DNA from 4 places in the Kocuria sediminis genome. Region 1 is predicted to be linked to each of the others. Evidence: riboswitches for the same ligand, from Rfam matches in the RefSeq annotation. Region 1 holds a riboswitch; each other region holds the start of a gene.

Region 1 (3,959 bases):
GGCGTGGCCACCCGCGACTACGCCTTCCGCCAGCGCCGGCTGGACCCGCCGGCCGAGCCGTTTCGCGTCGAGCTCACCTACGAGGACGAGACCTGGACCTGGGGACCGGCCGAGGCGGCGCAGCGCGTCCACGGCGCGGCCCTGGACTTCGCCCTGCTCGCGACCCGGCGGCGGCACCGCCAGGACGGGAGCCTCGTCGCGGAGGGCCCCGACGCCGACGCCTGGCTGGACATCGTCCAGGCCTTCGCCGGCCGATCGGGCCCGGGGCGGGCGCCGCTGGCGTAGGCCGCATGGAAAGGAAGCGCCGGACCGGGTAGCGGCGAGGTCCCGCGGAGCACCGGATCACGACGACGCTGCGGGTGACACAGCCAGCGGTCGTGACGAGCTCGGCCGAGCGGTGGAGCAGGACACCCACGCCGAGCGGACCGCACTGCCGTCGCACCCGGCGCCGACCCGTCACATGCCGCCGCCGCCCTGGTCCCGGGCACTGCCGAGTCCTAGCGTGAGGGCCACCAGTCGCCACAGCGGCACAACGGCGGCCACCAAAGAGCGGGGACGGCATGAGCACACTTTCGGAGGACCAGGGCAACCGCAGCGTCACCGCGCCGGACGGGCGCCGCCTGGAGTTCCGGCTCACCGGCCCGCCCGGCGGCCTGCCGGTCGTCTTCCACCACGGCGCGCCCAGCGCCGCGGTCCCGTTCGGGCCGCTCGAGCGCGCGGCCGCGGACCGCGGGCTCCAGGTGCTCACCGTCTCGCGTCCCGGCTACGGCGCCTCGGACCCGCTCCCGGAGCAGACGGCCCCCGGCACGGTGGCCGGCGCCGTGGCCGACACCCGGTGCGTCCTGGACGAGCTGGGTGCGGAGGAATTCCTCGCCCTGGGCTGGTCCAGCGGCGGCCCGCGCGCCCTGGCCTGCGGCGCGCTGCTGCCCGGCCGCTGCCGCGCGGTCGCCTCCCTGGCCGGCTACGCCCCGCCGCGCGCCGAGGGACTGGACCCGGTCGCCGGGATGGACGAGGACAGCGCGGCCGAGTTCACCGCCGCCCGGCAGGGACGCCGGGCGCTCGAGGCCTACCTCGCGGAACAGGTGCAGGCCATGACCGCGGCCGCCTCGGCGCCGGATGGCGACGTCGTCGAGCTGCTGCGCGCCATGCTCCCGCCGGTGGACCGGGCGGTGATGACCGGGGACTTCGCCGACTACGTCATGGGCGCGGCCGAGCACTCCCTGCGCCAGGGCATCGTGGGCTGGCGCGACGACGACCTCGCGGTGGACCGCGCGTGGGGCTTCGCCGTGGAGGAGATCGCCGTGCCGACACGGATCTGGCACGGCCGGGAGGACCGCGCCGTCCCGGTGACCCACGGGGAGTGGCTCGCCGCGCACGTGCCGGGCGCCCGGGCGCACCTGCTGGAGCGCGAGGGGCACCTCTCCCTCGTGGCCCGACTCGATCGGGTCCTGGACGACCTGCTCGACGCCGCCGAGGTCGACGAGGACGGGCGATAGGGCCGGCACGCCGGAAGCGTCCGCGAAAAACCGCCCCCCTCCCCCGGGCGGTCATTACTAACGCAATATTTTCTTTTAGCGAATTCCCGTGTGAACCCTGGGGCCCACTAAAAGGTCGTCCTTTCCGCCCCCACCAAGGTGCCGCTCACGCTGGCTGCCTAATGCTCCGCGAAGCATTCCCCGCGGTTTCTCGCGCCATAACGCGCGTGTCACCCCGGACACCCCGCCCCAGGGCAGGGGCGGACTCTCCGGCGGACACGAATGGAACAGAGCCCCAGGTCAAGCCCACTTTTGTCCTGAGATGCGCCTCCTGGAGGATCCCCGTCGGCACCCCTCACCACGCAACTTCGCGCGAGCGCGAAGGCCCACAACCGAATCGCAACAGATTCCGAGACGCGCCCGTGATCAAAACGAGACTTTCTCGTTACTTTTCGATTAGTTTTCTCTCCGTGCCGATTCCCCCACTGATCGGCACCCCCGTGCACATCGCCGAATTCTGCCGGTGCCCGGGGCCCCCTGAACACATCGCTCGGCAGAAGCGGGGGAACCAGAAACGGCCCCTCCCCCGGGACCTAGGGGTTAAGTCGCCAGGGCCTCCACCCTGCGACCGGGTGTCTCCCACCCGCATCCGACAGCTCACCTCGCAGGCAAGAGGGAGGACATCACTCATGCCCATCTTCCACTCCCGCACGCCCCGCCACCGCGCCCAGCGCTCGTTCCCCCTGGGGCGCACGGCGACCCTGGCGGTCGCCGCCGGCGCCATGGCGCTCGGCAGCGTGGCCCCGGCCCAGGCCGCCCCGGCCGCAGCCCCCCAGCAGCTCCTCAGCATCCAGTCCCAGTCCGGCAAGGCTGCGACCATCGCCGCCGCCGCCAGGAGCCAGCTCGGCGTGACGCAGGACTGCACCTCCCTGGTCACCAAGTCCCTGCGCGCGGCCGGGATCAACCACCACGGGTGGCCGGTCTCCTACCTGAACCTCGGCACCCGGGTCTCCGCCGCCCAGGCCCAGCCCGGTGACCTGGTCTACTACGCCAACGGCGGCATGGGCTTCGCCCACATCGCCGTGTACATCGGCGGCGGCAAGGCCGTCCACGGCGGCTGGAACGGCAACCAGACGGTCATCCAGACCGTTAACGTCGGCTCGGGTCCCGTCTACATCCGCGTGCGCTGACCCCAGGCCCGTGAGGGGGAAGTGCGGTTCCCGGCCGTCCCGGCGGGAACCGCACTTCCGCGCTCCACGGGCACAACCTCTGGATGCGGGACACCCCGCGACTGGACCGACGGGGACATCCCTCCGGGACTACTCTTCCCAGACTGATATATGAGTCGTATGCTCAGTGCGGATCCAGCAGTGGATCGATCGCCGACTCGACGAGGAGTGGAACAGCATGCGGCAACTCGCACACCGGCTCGACCGGCTGGGGACCGAAACGGCCTTCAGCGTCGCCCAGGCCGCGGCCGCCTGGAAGGCACAGGGGAACCGCGTGTACCCCTTCCACCTCGGCGACATCAACATCCCGACGGCCCCGCACATCGTCGAGGCCATGAACCGGGCTATCGCCGACGGCTACACGGGCTACTGCCCCGGCCCCGGCATTCCGCAGCTGCGGGAGGCCCTCGCCGAGGACATCGGCTCGCGTCGCGGCATCGGCCTCACCCCCGACAACATCGTCGTGATGCCCGGCGGCAAGCCCGTCATCACGAAGTTCCTGCAGGCGGTCATGAACCCCGGCCAGGAGGTGCTCTACCCGAACCCCGGCTTCCCGATCTACGAGTCGCAGATCGAGTACCTCGGGGGCACGTCCGTGCCGTACCGCTATCTCCCCACGGAGAGCGGCTTCGCGATCGACCTCGACCAGGTGCGCGCCTCGATCACCCCGCACACGGTCGCCATCATCTACAACGACCTGCAGAACCCCATCTCGGCCGAGTCGACGGCGGCCGAGCGCGAGGCCGTCGCGCAGCTTGCCCAGGAGCACAACCTCTGGGTGCTCTCCGACGAGGCCTACTTCGAGACGCGCTACGAGGGGGTCTCGAACTCGATCGCGTCACTGCCCGGCATGGCCGAGCGCACCGTCATCCTCTACACGTTCAGCAAGAAGTTCGCCATGACCGGCTCACGCCTCGGCTGCGCCGTCGCACCGCCCGAGATCGCCAAGGTGCTCAGCACGCTCAACACCAACGACGAGTCGTGCACCACCCACTACGTGCAGTGGGCCGGCATCGAAGCCCTCCGCGGCCCCCAGGAACCCGTGCAGCAGATGCTCGACGTCCTGCGCGAGCGCCGGGACGCCGCCTGTGAGCTGGTGAACGCCACGCCCGGCATGCACGTGGCCGTCCCGCACTCGACGTTCTACCTGTTCCCCGACGTCACCGCCGCCATGGAGCGCATGGGCTGCACCGAAGTCGGCGACTTCGCCACGGCGGCCCTGCAGCAGACCGGCGTGTCCTTCTGCACGCGGGAG
Region 2 (3,959 bases), on a different contig from region 1:
CGGCGGTCAGGCAGCCGTCGTGGACGGTGACGTGGGCTGAGAGCACTGGGGTGTCGGAGTCGATGCGTGAGGCGTGCAGGTCGTGCACACCGACCACGTGCGGCAGGGCCTCCAGGCGGGTGCGCACCTCCTCCAGGTCCAGTCCCTTCGGGGTGGTCTCCATCAGCACTTCGACGGTGTCGCGCAACAAGATCAGCGCCCGGGGCACGATCAGGGCGGCAATGAGCAGGGACACGAGCGCATCCGCCTGGGTCCACCCGGTGGTGGCGATGACGATCGCGGAGACGATCACCGCCACCGAGCCCAGCGCGTCATTGGCGACCTCCAGGAAGGCGGCCTTCATGTTCAGGTTCTCTCCCCGCCCCGAGGCCAGGATGACCAACCCGATGATGTTGCCGGCCAACCCGATCACCCCGAACCAGAGCATGGCCGAGGACTCGACTTCCGGGGGCTCCAGCAGCCGGCGCACCCCTTCGACGGCCACGAACCCGCCCACGGCCAGCAGTACGGATGCTTGTGCGGCTGCGGCCACGATTTCGGCGCGCTTGTAGCCCCAGGTGCGCTTGTCCGTGGCCGGCTTCAGCGCCAGGGTCGCGGCGATGAAAGCGATCAGCAATCCGGCCGAGTCGGTGAACATGTGCCCGGCATCGGCCAGCAGCGCCAGACTGCCCGAGATCATAGCACCGATGATCTCGGCGACCATGATCGTGGCGGTGATGAGGAAGACCACCGCCAGCTTGCCCCGCCGCCCGGTGGCGGCATGGGCGTGGTGGTGTTCCCCGCTCATGCCGGGACCTCCTGGACGGTGGCGTCATCAGCAAGGTCCTCGGCGGTGCACTCAGGGGTGCCGCACCGGCACACCGCCTCGACGGTGAGGATGGTGCCCAGCAGGTCCTCTAGGGCATGAGCCAGCTTCGGGTCCGAGAGCTCATAGCGCACATTGCGCCCGATCGGCACGCCCACGACCAACCCGCAGTCACGCAAGCAGGCCAGATGATTGGACAGGATCTGGCGACTCACCCCGATCCGAGCCGCCAGCTCCGAGGGCACCGCCGGGCCCTGCTGCAGCTGCAAGAGCACCGCGGCCCGAGTGGGATCGGCCAGTGCTTTGCCGAACCGGGACATCACCTCGACCGGGGACAAGATCCTCATGCCATAACCGTACAGCAGAATCTGTATCAAACGGGATGGGGGTCGAACGAGGCCCGGGCAACGTCCAGCTTGCGTTCCTACGGTATGGGCGGACGGGGATGCCGTCCGCCACTGCGGCATCCCCGTTCCCCGATCGCGCACCGCGCCCCCGGCGGGTCGTCCTGCCGCAGCGTCGCCCCTGCGTGGCAGGAGGGGGCCAATCCAGTTCAGCGGGAGTGCAGGCGTGGCCGCGGGTGCCCTATGGGTCGGCCGGCAAGGTCGCCTCCTGCCCCGTCCGTTGGCCACCGACTCACGCCACGGCAGGACCGTGACGCTGCTGTTCGTGGCTCCGACCACTGGCGCGGGGTACCTTGAAAGGCTTTCAGGTGTTGGTGCTTTCGAGGCACCCCGCACTGGGGGAATGGCTTCAGGAGGCGTGGCCACCGGCGTTGTGGCGAGACTCAGCGGTAGGTGTAGTACCCGTCGAGGGCCATGGCGTTGACGGAGTGAACGAAGGTCCCCTGGGTCGGGTTCAGCGCCGAGATCATCTTGCCGCCGCCGATGTAGATGCCGATGTGGTTGCCGCCGTTCTGGGACACCAGGTCACCAGGCTGCGGAGTGGTGGTCGGCGTGGCGGCGGCGATCTGCTGGAAGCTCGTGCGGGGCAGGTCGATGCCGTTCTGGGCGTAAACCCACTGGGTGAAGCCGGAGCAGTCCCAGGCGCCGAACGAGGTTCCACCCCAGACGTAGCCGCCCCCCACGCCCTGCTGGGCGGTGCCGACGATCCCGCCGGCGGCCGGGGTAATCGCGGTCGTGGTGGTGGACTGCGGGCTCACGGACGAGGCAGCCTGAACGGTCGGGGCCTGCGCAGCGGGGGCCTGATAGGTGTAGGAGGCCAGGTCGGCCATCGCGGAGGCCGGAGCCGCATAGGAAGTTCCACTGGCGGCGGGGATCTCGGCGTAGGCCTGGGCCGGGGCGATGGAGCCGACGATCGCGGCGCCGGCGGCGGCGGCGATCGTGGTGTTGCGCACGGCGTGAGAGGTGGTCTCGGCGCGGTGGCGGGCAGTGTTCTGCTTGAAAATAGCCATGGGTGTGTTCCTCCCTTTGCCTACGAGGTGAGCTGTCGGATTCGGGTGGGAGACACCCGGCCGCGGAGCGCGTGCGCTCTGAACGGCTTAACCCCAAGGCCCCGGATCATCGGGACCGGAAATGGTTCCCCCGCTTCTGCCAAGCAGTTTCTGTGCATGGGCCCCGGGCACCGGCAGAATTCGGCGATGTGCACGAGGGCGCCGACAGGATCAGCGGTCGGCACGCACCGAAGAGTACAAGATGATCACGAAACAATCACAGTCGGATTCGAGAATGTATAGAGATCATGAAGAAGAAGATCAAGATTTGATAAATCCCTAGAGTTTTATCGAATTTCTTCTGTGAATTTCCTGGAAATTATGGGAGGGCCTGAGGAGGCGCGTACTCAGTGGTGCTCCTAGCATCGCCACGGGTTCGCCGGGCACACATCACCCGGCGCCGCCGGGGCCTGCTGGCTCTAGGCTTCGCCGTCCTGATCCTGCTCGGGCCCACCCTGGGTTACTTCACCCTGCACCAGGCCGCGGACGCCCTGGCTCTGTCGGTCCTGGTGGTGACCGGTGGGGCGATGATCAGCATGGTGGCCGGAGAAATGCCCACCGAAGCCCCAATCGGGCTACCGGCGCGTAGGGCCCGCTTCTGCTCATCGGAGGATTGCGCGCTGTCCGCCGCGATTCCCGCCTACCCGGGCATCTGAGAAGCCGCACGCACCGGCGCCTGTCACGCGGTGCCGGTGCGTGCGGGCTGAATTTCAGTGGGCGCAGCAGGTGCAGGTGGCCCCGCATCCGCCACAGCCGTCGCTGTCACGTGTGCTGTCTTCGGCAGTGAGGACCGAGATCGGGGCGCAGCAGGCATCCCCGCGCCAAGCTTCCAGCCCTTCCTTCACGGCCACGGCGGCGATCACCAGGGCAGCCAGCGGATCGGCCCAGGACCAGCCCAGGGTGCTGTTGAGCACCAGGCCCACCAGGAGCACGGCCGAGAGGTAGGTGCACAGCAAGGTCTGCTTCGAGTCGGCCACCGCCGAAGCCGAGCCCAGTTCCCGGCCGGTGCGGCGTTCGAACCAGGACAGGAACGGCATGATCACCAGGCTCACGGCCGCCAGCACGATCCCCACCGGGGAGTGCTCGGGTTCGGCGGCCCCGGCCAGGGTGCGGATCGCGTCGATGGTGACGAAGGTGGCCAGCCCGAAGAAGGAGAGGGCGATCACCCGCATGGCCATCTTCTCCCGGCGGTGCGGGTCGGGGGCGGCGAACTGCCAGGCCACCGCGGCCGCCGAGAGGACCTCGACGATGGAGTCCAGGCCGAACCCGATCAGTGCCGAGGAGGACGCAATGCGCCCGGCGGTGATCGCGATGATCGCCTCGAGCACGTTGTAGGTGATGGTGCCGGCCACGATCCAGCGCACCCGCCGGTGCAGCACCGCTCGGCGGGCATCGGTGACGGGCTTAGGACCCAGGGTCAGAGAGGTCATGCGCAGGTGCATCCTTCCGGGGAGCAGCAGGTCGGGTCCACGGTGATGACCAGCTCCAGCAGGTCCCCCAGGGCCTCGCCCAGGCGGGGATCGGCCAGGGAGTACCAGGTGCTACGCCCTTCCGGGGTAGAGGCCACCAGCCCGCAGCCACGCAGGCAGGCCAGCTGATTGGACATCACCTGCTTGGAGACACCAAGGGATTGAGCCAGCTCCGAGGGCCGGGCCGGTCCTTCGCGCAGGGCCAGCAGGACCTGGGTGCGCGTCGCATCCG
Region 3 (3,959 bases), on a different contig from region 1:
GACCTGCGTGCCGAGGCTCAGGTAGGAGGCCGGCCAGCCGTGGTGGTTGATGCCGGCGGCGCGCAGGGCGTTGGTGACCAGGGCGGTGCAGTCCTGGCCGACGCCGATCTGGCCCAGGGCGGCCGAGGAGATGGTGGCGCCCTTGCCGGAGGCGGAGCTCTGCGGGGTGACCGTGCGCTCGGCCGCCGGGGCCGCCTGCACGGCAGGCTTCGGTGCCGGAGCCGGCTTCGGGGCCGGCTTCGGGGCGGCCTGCACGGCGGGGGCGGCCTGCACGGCGGGGGCGGCCGGCGCGGCCGACTGCGGGGCCGGGGCAGGCTTCGGGGCGGCCACCGGCTTCGGCGCCGGCGCCGCCTGCGCCACGACAGGAGCCGCCTGGATCGCGGGGGCGGCCGGCTGCGGGGCCGGGGTGACGACCGGCTGCGCGGTCGGCGTCCCCGCCTGCTGCTGGACGGTCGCACGGGTCTCCGGCTCCGCCGTCTTCTGCTCCGCCTTCTTCGCGGCCTTCTGCTCCGCCTTCTGCTCGGACGCCTTCTGGGCCTTCGTCATGTGGGCGGCCGGCTCGAGGGAGACGGTGGGGGCGGCGGAGGGGGTCGCAGCGGCCACGGCGGACAGCGGGGCGTCGGCGGCGGCCTCCTGGGCCGGTGCCTCCTGGGCGGAGACGGTGGTGGCCAGCGCCAGGCCGGAGAAGGCGGCGACGGCGGCCACGGTGCGGGCCTTGCCCGAGAGGAGGGAGCCGATGCCGGTCGAGGAGTTCAGGTCACGAGTCATGGGGGGATTCAGCAGGCTTTCTGGAGGGCCGGGCGAACCTGCCGGGAGACTGCGGTGACAGCACGGATCACCCCGCGCGGGGGCGCGCGGGGTGATGCGATCTCCGGCAGCGCGGCGTTCCGGATGCGGAAGGCCGCGCACGGCGGGGGAATGGAGGAGGGATGTCCGGGGGGACGGGGCGCACAGCACCCGAGGAGACGGGGGTGCGGGGCGGACCCGGGAGTGCGGGTCGCGGTGGTCCGGGGAGGACCGGGTGTCCCCCGCGGCGACCCTGAGGCTGCCGCGGGGGACGAGCCGGATCAGCCGATCCGGTAGTAGCCGTCGAGCTGCATCGCGTTGACGGAGTGGATCTGCGTGCCCTGCGACGGGTTCAGCGCGGAGATCATCTTGCCGCCGCCGATGTAGATGCCCACGTGACCGCCGCCGTTCTGGGAGACGAGGTCGCCGGGCTGCGGGGTGGACACCGGGGTGCCGGCGGCGAACTGGGCCCAGGTGGTGCGGGGCAGGTCGATGCCGTTCTGGGCGAAGACCCACTGGGTGAAGCCGGAGCAGTCCCAGGCGCCGAAGGCGGTGCCGCCGTAGACGTAGCCGGAGCCGATGCCCTGCTGGGCGGTGCCCACGATGCCGCCGGCGGCCGCGGGGATCTCGCTCGTGGCGTTGGACTGCGGGGTCACGCTGGCGGTGGAGGCGGCCGGCTGCGCGGCGGGGGCGGGGGCCTGGTAGGCCGGGGCCGCGGGCTGCGCGGCGACGGGGGCCTCGTAGGTGTAGGAAGCCAGCGAGGCGGCGGCCGGGGCCGGGGCCGAGTAGGCGGCGCCGGAGGACGCGGGGATCTCGGCGTAGGCCTGGGCCGGGGCGATGGAGCCGACGATCGCGGCGCCGGCTGCGGCGGCGATCGTGGTGTTGCGCACGGCGTGAGAGGTGGTCTCGGCGCGGTGGCGGGCAGTGTTCTGCTTGAAAATAGCCATGGGTGTGTTCCTCCCTTTGCCTACGAGGTGAGCTGTCGGATTCGGGTGGGAGACACCCGGCCGCGGAGCGCGTGCGCTCCGGCGACTTAACCCCAAGGCCCCGGATCATCGGGACCGGAAATGGTTCCCCCGCTTCTGCCAAGCAGTTTCTGTGCATGGGCCCCGGGCACCGGCAGAATTCGGCGATGTGCACGAGGGCGCCGATCCGACCAGTGATCGGCACGCGTTGAACAATACATGACCGGTTACGGAAGTGTCACGTTTTGATCACGAACGATCACGGAATTGCATCGCACAGGGAATGGAAACCCGCGGATTGTGTCGCCCTCCGCTATCAGTGCGATGCGCCGGCGCACGGTGGAGCGAGGGTCAGGGCACCCCGGACACGGCCGCTCACCAGGGCGTTCACCGCGGACGGGGCGTCATCCGGCCGGACTGGCCGAAAGTGCCTTGTGAACGTCCCCACAAGGGTGGTCGGGTCTCGGGCCGGACCCCGCGACGTGCCCTGCGACGGGTCCCGCGCAGGGGGACGGCCGGGTGCGCGCTCAGGCGGCGAGGACCCGGATGGCCCCGGCCGTGCGCAGGTCGATCTCCGCGGACCGGCCGGTCTCGGCCACCTCGATCCGCACCCGCTGGCCCTCCACGCGGGCCCGGACCACGGCCCCGGTGAGCACGCCCACGTCGCTCAGCACGCCCAGCAGCGCGGCGTCGGCCTGCACGACCTCCGGCAGCAGCGCCACGGTGTGCGTCCCCTCCGGATCCGCGCGGGCGGCCTCGAGCAGGGAGGGGTGCCCCGCCGCCGTCGGGCTGTCCCCGACGCCCAGTGCGGCCAGACCCGGGATCGGCGTGCCGTACGGGGAGTAGCGGGGGCTGTGCAGCAAGTCCACCAGGCGCCGCTCGACCTGCTCGCTCATCACGTGCTCCCAGCGGCACGCCTCGTCGTGGACCTGAGCCAGGTCCAGTCCGATGACGTCGGCCAGCAGCCGCTCCGCCAGACGGTGCTTGCGCATCACCTGCACCGCTCGTTCGCGGCCCAGCTCGGTGAGCACCAGGGAGCGGTCGGATCCCACCGTCAGCAGTCCGTCGCGCTCCATCCGGGACACCGTCTGCGAGACGGTCGGCCCGGAGTGGTCGAGGCGCTCGACGATGCGCGCCCGCATGGGCGTGATGCCCTCCTCCTCGAGCTCGAGCACGGTCCGCAGGTACATCTCCGTCGTGTCGATCAGATCGCTCATGCCTCAGTCATCCTTCGTCCGGCCGTCCGTCCCCGGGGATCCCGCCCGGTCCGGTCTTCCCGCACGAGCTTAGTCCGCGTGCCCCCGGCGCGGAGGGGACCGCGCCCCGGCGGCGGGGGGCGGTCCCGGGTGGGGCAGAATGGGCCGGGGCCCCGCCGCGCACGCCCCTGCGCGGCCGCCGCGCCCGCCGCCCGCCGCACGTCCGTCATGAGGGAGCACCCGTTGTCCGCACACGTCACCATCCCCCAGCACCTGCTGCCCGCCGACGGCCGGTTCGGCGCCGGGCCCTCCAAGGTCCGCCCGGAGCAGGTCGACGCCGTCGCCCGGGCCGGGGCGGGGATGCTCGGGACCTCCCACCGGCAGGCACCGGTCCGGCAGCTCGTGGGCTCGGTGCGCGAGGGCCTGGCGCAGTTCCTCGGTCTCCCCGAGGGGCACGAGGTCCTGCTCGGGCTCGGCGGGGCCACCGCCTTCTGGGACGCCGCCGTCTTCGGGCTGGTCGAGCGGAAGGCCCAGCACCTGGTGTTCGGCGAGTTCGGCGCCAAGTTCGCCCAGGCCACCGGCGCCGCGCCGTTCCTGGAGGCCTCCTCGGTGCTGGAGTCCCTGCCCGGCACCCGGCCGGAGCCGCGGGCCGAGGACGGCGTGGACGTCTACGCGTGGCCCCAGAACGAGACCTCCACCGGGGTGGCCGCCCCCGTGGTGCGGCCCGCCGGCATCGCGGACGAGGCGCTGGTGCTGGTCGACGCCACCTCGGCCGCGGGCGGAATGGCCGCGGACCTCTCCGCGGCGGACGTCTACTACTTCTCCCCGCAGAAGAACCTCGGCTCCGACGGCGGGCTGTGGCTGGGGGCCTTCTCCCCCGCCGCGATCGAGCGGATCGAGCGGATCGGCGCCTCGGGCCGCTGGGTCCCCGACTTCCTGAAGCTGACCGCGGCCCTGGAGAACTCGCGCAAGGACCAGACCTACAACACCCCCGCGCTGGCCACGCTCGTGA
Region 4 (3,959 bases), on a different contig from region 1:
GGAGCTGAGGGCGTTGGCCGCTGGAGGGTGGTCAGGGACTGTGCCGGGTCTTGTCATCCGAAGAACACCGCAGCCTTCCCAGCTCTACATCGAATGGGGTCATCGTCGACATCAAGGCGGTTGAGCGCAGACAACTCCAGTGGGATGCACCCGGGATGCCGGCACGACAACGGCCGGCTGCCTTGATACCTAAAAGTGCCCCCAGGCGTGGATCCCGGGGGCGCGGAACCTGTCTGGCCGGCCAGGAACCGCGCACCCGGAATCGGTGTTTGCGTGCGGTCAGCGCACGCGGATGTAGACCGGGCCGGTGCCCACGTTGACGCTGTCGACGACGGTGCTGCCACCGTTCCAGCCGCCGTGGACGGCCTTGCCGCCGCCGATGTAGACGCCGATGTGGGCTGTGCCCATGCCGCCATCGGCGTAGTAGACGAGATCGCCGGGCTGGGCCTGGCCGGCGGAGACCCGGGTGCCGAGCGTGAAGTAATCAGCCGGCCACCCGCGGAAGTTGATCCCGGCCGCCCGCAGGGCGTTGCTCACCGCTGCGGTGCAGTCTTGACCGGTGCCTAGTTGTCCCATGGCAGCGGAGGCGATGGTCGCGCTCTTGCCGGAGGGCGAGCTCAGCGAGGTGACCGTGCGCTCAGCGGACGGAGCGGCCGGCGTAGCTGGCTTTGGGGCAGAAGCGACGGCGGTCCTCGGGCCAGCCTGCGCGGCTGGTTCCCGGGCGGGAACCGCCACCGGGGCAGGCTCGGTGACAGGCTCCGGGACCGTCTGGACGACTGGTTCTTGAATAGCTGCTTCTTGGACAACTGGCTTCGCGGCGAGTGTGTTGGCCGGTGCGTTGGCCGAAACGGGCGTGGCGGCCGGCGCCGGAACGGCCCCACCGGGTGCCACAACGGCCGGAACATCGAGCTTCTGCTCGGTCTTCTTATGCTCGGCCTTCTTCTGCTCGGTCTTCTGGTCGGTCTGCTTCTCGGCTGTGGTCACGTGGGCGACCGGCTCCAGGGACGGGGTGGGCGCTGCGGTGGGGGTGGCGGCAGCGACGGCCGACAGCGGAGCCTCAGCGGAGGCATCCGGGGCCGGGGTGGCCTGCACCGAGACGGTGGTGGCCAGGGCCAGGCCGGAGAAGGCGGCGACGGCGGCCACGGTGCGGGCCTTGCCGGTGAGGAGGGAGGTGATGCCGTTGGGGGAGGTCAGGTCACGAGTCATGAGGAGTTGTGCAGGCTTTCTGGCGGGCCGGGCGGATCTGCCGGAACGGTGCGGTGACAGCACGGAGCACCCCGCTCGGGGGCGCAAGATGTCGCGGGGTCCGGCAGAGCGGGCCCCGGATCAGGAGCACCGCGCACGGCGGAGAAGTGGAGGAACGGTGGGGTGTCTGCAGGGGAGGAAAAACTCACTCGCGAGGCAGGAATTCCCTGGATCAGCAGCTGCAACGACCGGGGCCCTCCGCAGCGACTCAGGCCGTTGCGGAGGGCGCACCGGGTCAGCGGTAGGTGTAGTACCCGTCCACCGGCATGGCGTTGACGGAGTGGACGAAGGTGCCCTGGGCGGGGTTCAGGGCGGAGATCATTTTGCCCCCGCCGATGTAGATGCCGATGTGGGCCCCGCCGTTCTGGGAGACGAGGTCTCCGGGCTGCGGGTTGGTCGTGGGGGTGGCCGCGGCGATCTGCTGGAAGCTGGTGCGGGGGATCTCGATGCCGTTCTGGGCGTAGGCCCACTTCGTGAATCCGGAGCAGTCCCAGGCGCCGAAGGCGGTCCCGCCCCAGACGTAGCCGGTGCCGGCGCCCTGCATCGCGGTGCCCACAATCCCGGACGCGCCGGTGATCTCGGTGATATCCGTCGACTGGGTGGACACCGTCGCGGTCGAAGCGCTCTGCTCAGGAGCCGCCGAGGCCTGGGGGGAGACGGCCTGGGGGGCAACGACGGCCCGGGGGGCTGTCGAAGAGTAGGCCGCCAGAGCGGACGCGGGGGCCGAGTAGGCAGTGGCGGTGTCCGTCGGGACCTCGGCGTAGGCCTGAGCCGGGGCGATGGAGCCGATCACTGCCGCACCTGCGGCAGCCGCGACCGTGGTGGTACGCACCAGGGGCGAGGTGGTCTCGGCGCGGTGGCGGGCAGTACGGCGCTTAAAAATGGTCATGGGGTGTGTTCCTCCCTTTGCCTACGAGGTGAGCTGTCGGATGCGGGTGGGAGACACCCGGCCGCCCCGGACGCATGCGTTCCGGGTGACTTAACCCCTAGGTCCCGGACCCCAGGACCGAAAATGGTTCCCCCGCTTCTGCCAAGCGATTTCTCTTCAGGAACCCCGAGCACCGGCAGAATTCGGCGATGTGCACGAGGGCGCCGACCGGATCAATCAGCGGCACGCAGTGGACAGTAGCCCACTCATAACGAAAGTGTCACGTTTAGATCACGGCCCGGATTCTTTCTTCGGCCGGGTCTGAAAGCTTTGGCTGCCGACTCTGAAAAGGCCCGGCCCAGAAGCCGTGGGTTCGTCGCTCCTGTGGCTCCGCATCACGACTGGCGTCGCATCCAATGCCGTGTGACTAGGGGAAATGGCGTCAGTGCACGGCCCTGCATGGACACCACCCCCCAGGGCGAGGGGGTTTTGGGTCGTGGGCGGCCTTCAGTATCACGAGGGGTGGCACGGAGAAGACTTTGAGGATTCCTTGAGCTTTCCTTCAGATTGAGAAGTTTCGGGGATGCCGTTCTGGGCCGCGCAGCGCGATTTCTTCATGAAAACTCCATAATTGCCCGGATCCCCGGCGGAGAAGGCCGCCCGAGGGAGTAGCGCTGTGCGCCACTGTGGCCTGGATCTTCATCAAATCTTCAAGAATTTGGGGCGCGCCACACGGAAAAGGCAGTTTACTGTCGATGGTATGGCGGGCTGGTTCCGGCTGGTTCGTCTCCTCGAGGAAGCCGACGAAGGAGCAAGCCATGACCCATCACGTGAGTGCGATGCTGGAGGCCTACCCGAAGGACCTCGGCGGGGTGGACAAGGGGAAGCTGGCCGCCTGTATCCAGGCCTGTTTCCAGTGCGCCCAGACCTGTACCGCCTGCGCGGATGCCTGCCTGTCCGAGGACATGGTCGCCGAGCTGACCAAGTGCATCCGCACCAACCTCGACTGCGCGGACCTGTGCGAGGCCACCGGACGTGTGCTCTCGCGGCACACCGGCTACGACGCGAACATCACCTTGGATGCGATCAAGGCCTGCCAGATGGCCTGCAAGGCGTGTGCAGATGAGTGCGAGCAGCACGCGTCCATGCACGAGCACTGCCGGATTTGTGCCGAGGCCTGCCGGCGGTGCGAGGCCGCCTGCGCCGAACTGGTCGCCTCCCTGGGCTGAGTCTCGCCTCCCACAGACCCATCACCCGGGCGGCGGGGGCGGTGAGGACACCCGTGGCCACCGGGATCGGCGTCACGGGCCGGATCTCCTCTGCGGAGGGGGCCACCGCCATGACGCACCCGCCGCCTGGGTGATGGCCCCCTACCGGGGGTTCCGTGGAGAGCGGCTTCCGCGGGAACTTGGCCTTTTCTGCAGGCTCAGACGCTGACCGGCGGATACCCGTGACGGGTCTCCGTCGGTGAAAGAGGATCCTGATGGGCTGATCGGGCCCGCCCGGAGGCGGGTTTCCTCTTCCCCCGCTCCCTGTTCAGTACAGCTCTACCCGCGCGGCTTGGGCGCACGTCGGGCACGGGCGGATTGCCGAGGCCGGCACATCGGGGTCGAGCTTCTTCATCGTGGAAAAGAGACATCATCATGCGTTCCACCCAGTTCCTTGGCCGCCGCACTACGGCCGCCGCCTCCACCGTTGTTCTTGCGACCGCCCTGCTGGGCGGGGCCACCGCTCCGGCCCTGGCCCACGGGCCGGGGAGTACCCCGGTCGCGTCCCCCGCCCAGGACCCGTCCACGGTGGAGATGCTCCAGCCGGATCCGACCTCCCCGACCGCCTACGACTTCGG

What was found. Region 1 has a riboswitch for cyclic di-AMP ahead of GMA12_RS09805 (NlpC/P60 family protein). Riboswitches for the same ligand answer to the same signal wherever they lie in the genome.
Region 2: linked by a shared signal. The riboswitch ahead of GMA12_RS16350 (C40 family peptidase) and the one ahead of GMA12_RS09805 (NlpC/P60 family protein) in region 1 are both predicted to bind cyclic di-AMP.
Region 3: linked by a shared signal. The riboswitch ahead of GMA12_RS05420 (C40 family peptidase) and the one ahead of GMA12_RS09805 (NlpC/P60 family protein) in region 1 are both predicted to bind cyclic di-AMP.
Region 4: linked by a shared signal. The riboswitch ahead of GMA12_RS17250 (C40 family peptidase) and the one ahead of GMA12_RS09805 (NlpC/P60 family protein) in region 1 are both predicted to bind cyclic di-AMP.

The regions. Positions count from the first base shown of each region.
Region 1 covers NZ_WOGU01000007.1:93,339-97,297, forward strand. The annotation lists gene GMA12_RS09795 (TIGR03084 family metal-binding protein) at 1-285, shown strand, start outside; gene GMA12_RS09800 (alpha/beta fold hydrolase) at 561-1,496, shown strand; cyclic di-AMP (ydaO/yuaA leader) riboswitch at 1,974-2,159, shown strand; gene GMA12_RS09805 (NlpC/P60 family protein) at 2,165-2,665, shown strand; gene GMA12_RS09810 (pyridoxal phosphate-dependent aminotransferase) at 2,883-3,959, shown strand, end outside.
Region 2 covers NZ_WOGU01000017.1:42,160-46,118, forward strand. The annotation lists gene GMA12_RS16340 (cation diffusion facilitator family transporter) at 1-787, opposite strand, end outside; gene GMA12_RS16345 (ArsR/SmtB family transcription factor) at 784-1,152, opposite strand; gene GMA12_RS16350 (C40 family peptidase) at 1,593-2,219, opposite strand; cyclic di-AMP (ydaO/yuaA leader) riboswitch at 2,225-2,415, opposite strand; gene GMA12_RS16355 (hypothetical protein) at 2,609-2,914, shown strand; gene GMA12_RS16360 (cation efflux transmembrane domain-containing protein) at 2,969-3,688, opposite strand; gene GMA12_RS16365 (ArsR/SmtB family transcription factor) at 3,685-3,959, opposite strand, start outside.
Region 3 covers NZ_WOGU01000003.1:246,388-250,346, forward strand. The annotation lists gene GMA12_RS05415 (C40 family peptidase) at 1-768, opposite strand, end outside; gene GMA12_RS05420 (C40 family peptidase) at 1,068-1,733, opposite strand; cyclic di-AMP (ydaO/yuaA leader) riboswitch at 1,739-1,928, opposite strand; gene GMA12_RS05425 (metal-dependent transcriptional regulator) at 2,279-2,968, opposite strand; gene serC (phosphoserine transaminase) at 3,191-3,959, shown strand, end outside.
Region 4 covers NZ_WOGU01000022.1:17,472-21,430, reverse strand. The annotation lists gene GMA12_RS17255 (C40 family peptidase) at 280-1,206, opposite strand; gene GMA12_RS17250 (C40 family peptidase) at 1,481-2,134, opposite strand; cyclic di-AMP (ydaO/yuaA leader) riboswitch at 2,141-2,332, opposite strand; gene GMA12_RS17245 (four-helix bundle copper-binding protein) at 2,932-3,342, shown strand; gene GMA12_RS17240 (DUF305 domain-containing protein) at 3,757-3,959, shown strand, end outside.